Oleomonas cavernae: one gene and its partner. Each later gene encodes a partner of the first gene's protein in a complex. Links are inferred from orthologs where the notes say so. Each region holds a gene or a part of one and is shown in the gene's direction. Other genes may lie near its edges.

Evidence for each region.
Region 2: the proteins of accB (region 1) and accD are in contact, whole or in part, in a solved structure (PDB 8UXZ), measured with the Escherichia coli proteins. The link is inferred for Oleomonas cavernae from one-to-one orthologs.

The regions. Positions count from the first base shown.
Region 1 is NZ_QYUK01000011.1:1,995,953-1,999,223, forward strand. Bases 103-3,054 are described here. They hold accB (acetyl-CoA carboxylase biotin carboxyl carrier protein), read left to right. Parts: upstream 103-1,329; coding sequence 1,330-1,779; downstream 1,780-3,054. Other genes in these bases: D3874_RS13405 (PAS domain S-box protein), read left to right, coding at 103-725; aroQ (type II 3-dehydroquinate dehydratase), read left to right, coding at 831-1,289; accC (acetyl-CoA carboxylase biotin carboxylase subunit), read left to right, coding at 1,795-3,054. Outside these bases: more of D3874_RS13405, read left to right, coding at 1-102; more of accC, read left to right, coding at 3,055-3,147; D3874_RS13425 (alpha/beta hydrolase), read right to left, coding at 3,262-3,271. UniProt on the Escherichia coli protein: This protein is a component of the acetyl coenzyme A carboxylase complex; first, biotin carboxylase catalyzes the carboxylation of the carrier protein and then the transcarboxylase transfers the carboxyl group to form malonyl-CoA.
Region 2 is NZ_QYUK01000008.1:84,346-87,457, forward strand. What follows is about bases 320-3,112. They hold accD (acetyl-CoA carboxylase, carboxyltransferase subunit beta), read left to right. Parts: upstream 320-1,170; coding sequence 1,171-2,055; downstream 2,056-3,112. Other genes in these bases: trpA (tryptophan synthase subunit alpha), read left to right, coding at 320-1,152; D3874_RS00625 (bifunctional folylpolyglutamate synthase/dihydrofolate synthase), read left to right, coding at 2,222-3,112. Outside these bases: trpB (tryptophan synthase subunit beta), read left to right, coding at 1-319; more of trpA, read left to right, coding at 316-319.

The DNA.
Region 1 (3,271 bases):
CCGGCATCGGCCCCAAGGTGCTGCTGCGCTTCGAGATAAAGGATTCCGGCATCGGCATCGACGAGGAGGTACAGGGTCGCCTGTTCCGCAAGTTCGAGCAGGCCGATGCGGCCATCGCCCGCACCTATGGCGGGTCGGGCCTGGGCCTGGCGATCTGCCGGGAAATCGCCGGGCTGATGGGCGGCGACATCGGCGTAACCAGCCAGGCGGGCCGGGGGTCGACCTTCTGGGCAACCTTGCCGTTCGACATGGTTCAGGTCGAAGCGTTCCCGGAGAACACCGCCGCCGGCGCTCCCTCGCGCCAGGCGTTCGCCCCCGCCGCGACCGGCCCGTTGAGAATCCTGATCGCCGAGGATCACCCCTATAACCAGAAATTGATGGTGGCACGGCTCGGCGGCACCGGGCATCGCGTCACCGTGGCCAACAACGGGGTCGAGGCCGTCGAACGCGCGGGCAACGAGACCTACGATCTGATCCTGATGGATGTCCGCATGCCGGAAATGGACGGCATCGAGGCGACGTCGCATATCCGCAAGCTGCCGCATCCCTTCGGCGCCGTGCCGATCATCGCCGTTACCGCCCACGCCATGCGGGGCGACCGCGAGCGCTATATCGAAGCCGGCATGGACGATTACATTTCCAAGCCGGTGGACTTCGCTGCCCTGTCCCAGTTGATCGACAAGGTGCTCGAGCGCCACCGGCGGGTGCCGGTCCCGGCCGATTGAGGCGGCAACTGCCGGGTTTGCACCTGCTGGCCGCTGGCTGTAAGGTGCCATCGCCGCGGGCATGGCGATTCCCGGCGGACTTGCCACTAACAAGCCGGGGGGGCGATGCGGCCGATCGTTCTGGTGCTGAATGGACCCAACCTCAACCTGTTGGGACTCCGGGAACCCCACATCTATGGCCGCGACACCCTTGCCGGGATCAAGGCCATGGTCGAAGCCTGGGGCGAAAGCTTCGGCCTCGAGGTCGAATTTCACCAATCAAATCATGAAGGTGAGCTGATCGACTGGATCCATGCCGCGCGCGGCCGCGCGGCGGGAATCATCATCAATGCCGGCGCCTTCACCCACACCTCGATCGCCCTGATGGATGCGCTGCTGGCGTCCGAAGTACCGGCCATCGAGGTACATCTGAGCAACATCTTCCAGCGCGAGGCCTTCCGGCATCACTCTTATATCGCACTTGCAGCAAAGGGTGTGATATGTGGCCTCGGCGTTCAGGGTTATCTGCTGGCTCTGGAGGCAGTGAAGGGTTTGATCGGCCAGGATCCGCCCCCACGGAACTAACCGGCACCACACGCCGGATTAAAATCGGAGATTCCTTTTGATGGCGAAAATGTCGCTCGACAAGACGCTTATCCGCGAGCTGGCCGAGTTGTTGGCAGAAGCCGATCTGACCGAAATCGAGGTCAGTGAAAATGGCCGTTCCATCCGTGTCGCCCGCCAGGTGACGGTCATCGCCGGTGCGCCGGTTGCCGCCATGGCGCCTGCCGCCGCGGTCGCGGCCTCGACCGGGGCGGGCAATCCGCCGGCCCAGCCCGCCGGCACGCCGGTGACCTCGCCCATGGTCGGCACCGCCTATACGGCGCCCGAACCCGGCGCACCCGATTTCATCAAGCCGGGTGACCGGGTCTCGAAGGGCCAGACCCTGCTGATCGTCGAGGCCATGAAGACCATGAACCCGATTCCCGCGCCCCAGGCCGGGACCGTGGTCAAGGTCGCGGTGGCCAACGGCCAGCCCGTGGAATATGGCGAGATCCTCGTGATCCTCGAGTGAGGTTGAGGACACCCCATGTTCGATAAAGTCATGATCGCCAACCGTGGCGAGATCGCCTTGCGGATCCATCGGGCCTGCAAGGAAATGGGCATCTCGACGGTGGCGGTCCATTCGACCGCCGACGCCGATGCCATGCATGTCCGCCTGGCCGACGAGAGCGTGTGCATCGGCCCGCCGCCGTCGAACAAGAGCTACCTGAACATCCCGGCGCTGATCTCGGCGGCCGAGATCACCAATACCGACGCCATCCACCCCGGCTACGGCTTCCTGTCGGAAAATGCCAACTTCGCCCAGATCGTGGGCGAGCACGGCATCACTTTCATCGGCCCCAAGCCCGAGCACATCCGCGTCATGGGCGACAAGATCGTCGCCAAGAAGACGGCCAAGGAACTGGGCATCCCCGTGGTGCCGGGCTCGGAAGGCGGCGTGACCACCGAGGAACAGGCGATCGAGATCGCCAGGGAGATCGGCTTCCCGGTCCTGATCAAGGCGGCCTCGGGCGGCGGCGGCCGCGGCATGAAGGTCGCGCGCAGCGTCGACGAACTGGCCGTCGCCCTGTCGACCGCGCGGTCCGAGGCCAAGGCGGCCTTCGGCGACGACGCGGTCTATATCGAGAAGTACTTAGGGCAGCCCCGGCACATCGAGATCCAGGTGATCGCCGACAGCTTCGGCAATGTCGTGCATCTGGGCGAGCGCGACTGCTCGCTGCAGCGCCGCCACCAGAAGGTGCTGGAGGAAGCCCCCTCGCCCGCCCTGAACGTCGACGAGCGCAACCGCATCGGCAATGTCGTCGCCGACGCCATGCGTAAGCTGGGCTATCTGGGCGTGGGAACCGTCGAGTTCCTGTACGAGAACGGCGAGTTCTACTTCATCGAAATGAACACGCGCCTGCAGGTCGAACACCCGATCACCGAGGCAGTAACCGGCATCGACGTGGTGCGCGAGCAGATCCGGATCGCCGCCGGCGCGCCCCTGTCGTTCAGCCAGAGCGATATCGAATTCGCCGGCCACGCCATCGAGTGCCGGATCAACGCCGAGAACCCGGTGACCTTCACCCCGTCGCCCGGCCAGATCCTGGACTATCACCCGCCCGGCGGCCCCGGCGTGCGCATCGATTCGGCCGCCTATACCGGCTATCGCATCCCGCCCTATTACGACAGCCTGATCGGCAAGCTGATCGTCCACGGCAAGACCCGCAACGAATGCCTGATGCGGCTGCGCCGGGCGCTGGACGAATATGTCGTGGGCGGCATTGAGACGACGATCCCGCTGCACCAGCGCCTGATCGGCGAGCCCGACTTCCAGAACGGCGACTATCACATCCACTGGCTGGAACAATTCATCGCCCGCACCACCAAGGCGGAGTGAGGCGCAGGCTCAACCCTCGTCGGTTTCGGGCGGTGCGATATCCGCCCGAAGCGAACGCTGGTAGACCAGACCAACGCCGAGGGCCCGGCAACTGACGCGATTGACCCGGAGTCCTCATCCCTGC
Region 2 (3,112 bases), on another replicon or contig:
CGACGACGGCCAGATCATCGAGGCGCATTCGATCTCGGCCGGGCTCGACTATCCCGGCATCGGCCCGGAACATTCCTGGTTGCACGACATCGGCCGGGTGAATTTCGTCTCGGCCACCGACATGGAGGCGCTGGACGCCTTCCAGCTCTGCGCCAAGCTCGAAGGCATCATCCCGGCGCTGGAATCGGCCCATGCCCTGGCCCATGTCGGCCGCATCGCGCCCAAGCTGCCCAAGGACCACATCATCCTGGTCAACCTGAGCGGCCGGGGCGACAAGGACATCTTCACCGTCGCCAGCGCGCTTGGAGCGAAATTGTGACCGTCGCCCGTATCGATGCCCGTTTCGCTGCCCTGAAGGACGAAGGCCGCCCCGGCCTGGTGGTGTTCGTGACCGCCGGCGACCCGGACCTGGAAACCTCGCTGGAGGTGATCAAGGCCCTGCCCGCGGCAGGGGCCGACGTGATCGAGATCGGCATGCCCTTCACCGATCCCATGGCCGACGGCCCGGCGATCCAGGCCAGCGGCCTGCGGGCCCTGGGCGGCGGGCAGACCCTGCGCAAGACGCTGGACCTGGTGCGGCGTTTCCGCGAGGGCGACAAGGCCACGCCGATCATCCTGATGGGCTACTACAACCCGATCTATTCCTATGGCGTGCCGAAGTTCCTGGCCGATGCCAACGCCGCCGGCATCGACGGGCTGATCGTGGTCGACCTGCCGGCCGAGGAAGACGACGAGTTGTGCCTGCCGGCGCTGGCGGCAGAGATCGCCTTCATCCGCCTGGCGACGCCCACCACCGACGACAAGCGCCTGCCCACGGTGCTGACCAATACCAGCGGCTTCGTCTACTACGTCTCGATCACCGGCATCACCGGCGCGGCCAGCCCCGATGCCACCAAGGTGGGGGCCGCGGTCGCGCGCATCCGCCGCCATACCGACCTGCCGATCGCGGTGGGCTTTGGTATCAATTCGCCCGAGCAGGCGGCAGCGATCGTCGAATATGCCGACGCGGCGGTGGTCGGCAGTGCCGTGGTCTCGCTGATCGGCAAGGCCGCGGCGGAAGGTGTTTCGGGCGCGCCGGTGGCGGCCCGGGTCAGTGAATTCGTGGCGCGTCTGGCCGCCGGCGTGCGCGGCGTGAAGCGCAACGCCGCCTAACAGTTCGAGGATCCAAGCATGGCGAATTGGCTGAACGACGTCGTCCGTCCCAAGATCCGGGCCGCCTTCGTCAAGCGCGACACGCCCGACAACCTGTGGACCAAGTGCCCCGGTTGCGGCCAGATGCTGTTCCACCGCGAACTGGCCGAGAACCTGAACGTCTGCCACCATTGCGGTCACCACATGCGCTTTGGCCTGAGCGAGCGCATCGAGCTGATCCTCGACCCCGGCTTCACCCTGGTGCCGATCCCCGAGGTCCAGCTCGACCCGCTGAAATTCCGCGATGAGAAGCGTTACACCGACCGCCTGAAGGACGCCCGGGCCAAGACCGGGCAGAACGATGCCATGGCGGTGGCCTATGGCACGGTCAACGGCCTGGGTGCCGTCCTGGCGGTACAGAATTTCGCCTTCATGGGCGGCTCCATGGGTCTGGCGGTGGGCGAGGCCCTGATCGCCGCGGCCGAACGGGCCGTCGATCACGGCGTGCCCCTGATCGTGGTTACCGCGGCCGGCGGCGCCCGCATGCAGGAAGGCATTCTCTCCCTGATGCAGATGCCGCGGTCAACCGTCGCGGTCGAAATGCTGCGCGATGCGAAGCTGCCCTATATCGTGGTGCTCACCGATCCGACCACCGGCGGCGTGACAGCGTCGTTCGCCATGCTGGGCGACATCCAGATGGCCGAGCCGGGTGCCCTGATCGGCTTTGCCGGCCAGCGCGTGATCGAGCAGACCATTCGCGAGAAACTGCCCGAAGGCTTCCAGCGTGCCGAATACCTGCTGGAACACGGCATCATCGACATGGTGGTGCCGCGCAAGGAAATGAAGGAACGGCTGACCAAGGTGGTCTCGCTCCTGATGAACCGGCGGCCGCCGCCAGCGGTGAAGCTGCCGGCGCGGGCCTGACCAAAAAAGCCCTCTCCGCCCTTCAGGGGGGAGAGGGTTGGGTGAGGTGGGTCGACGGCGTAGAGCTCACTCGTTCCACCCACCACCTCACCCTTCCCATCGCCTACCGGCGATGGGCCCCTTCCCTCTCCCCCGCAAGCGGCGGAGAGGGATTTTACGGGTTACCATGACCTCCGACCTCGTCCTTGAACGCCTGACCCGGCTGCATCCCAAGAAGATCGACCTGTCGCTGGGGCGGATGGAGCGGCTGCTGGCGCGCCTGGGGCATCCCGAGCGCGACCTGCCGCCGGTGATTCATGTCGCCGGGACCAACGGCAAGGGCTCGACCGTCGCCTATCTGCGCGCGATCGGGGAGGCGGCGGGCCTGCGGGTCCATGCCTATACCTCGCCCCACCTGGTGCGCTTCCACGAGCGCATCCGGCTGGCCGGGCAGTTGATCGACGAGGCGGCGCTGATCGCCCTGCTGGAGGAATGCGAGCGGGCCAATGGCGAGGCGCCGATCACCTTCTTCGAGGTGACCACCGCCGCGGCCTTCCTGGCTTTCGCGCGCAATCCCGCCGACCTGCTGCTGCTCGAGGTCGGCCTGGGCGGGCGGCTGGATGCGACCAATGTGGTGGCGCGGCCGCACTTGAGCGTGATCACACCGGTCGACCTCGACCATCGGGAGTTCCTGGGCGACGACATCAAGGCAATCGCCGCCGAGAAGGCCGGCATCCTGAAGCCCGACGTGCCCGCCGTGATCGGCCCGCAGCCGGCCGAGGCCCTGGGCGTGATCGCGGCGCAGGCGGACCTGCTGGACGCGCCGCTGATCATTGCCGGCATCGATTTCCAATATGCCGCGACCGACGAGGGCTTCCGCTTCGCGCGGCCGGGACAGCCGGCCTGGCACCTGCCACGGCCCAGCCTGGCCGGGCCGCACCAGATCGCCAATGCCGCGACCGCCGCCGCCGCTGCCCTGCTGCTGGACCTGCCGGCGCCGGCGATCGAGGCCGGGATTGCCGGTGCGCAGTGGCCGGCCCGGCTGCAACGCCTGAAAACCGGGCCGCTGGTCGCGCTG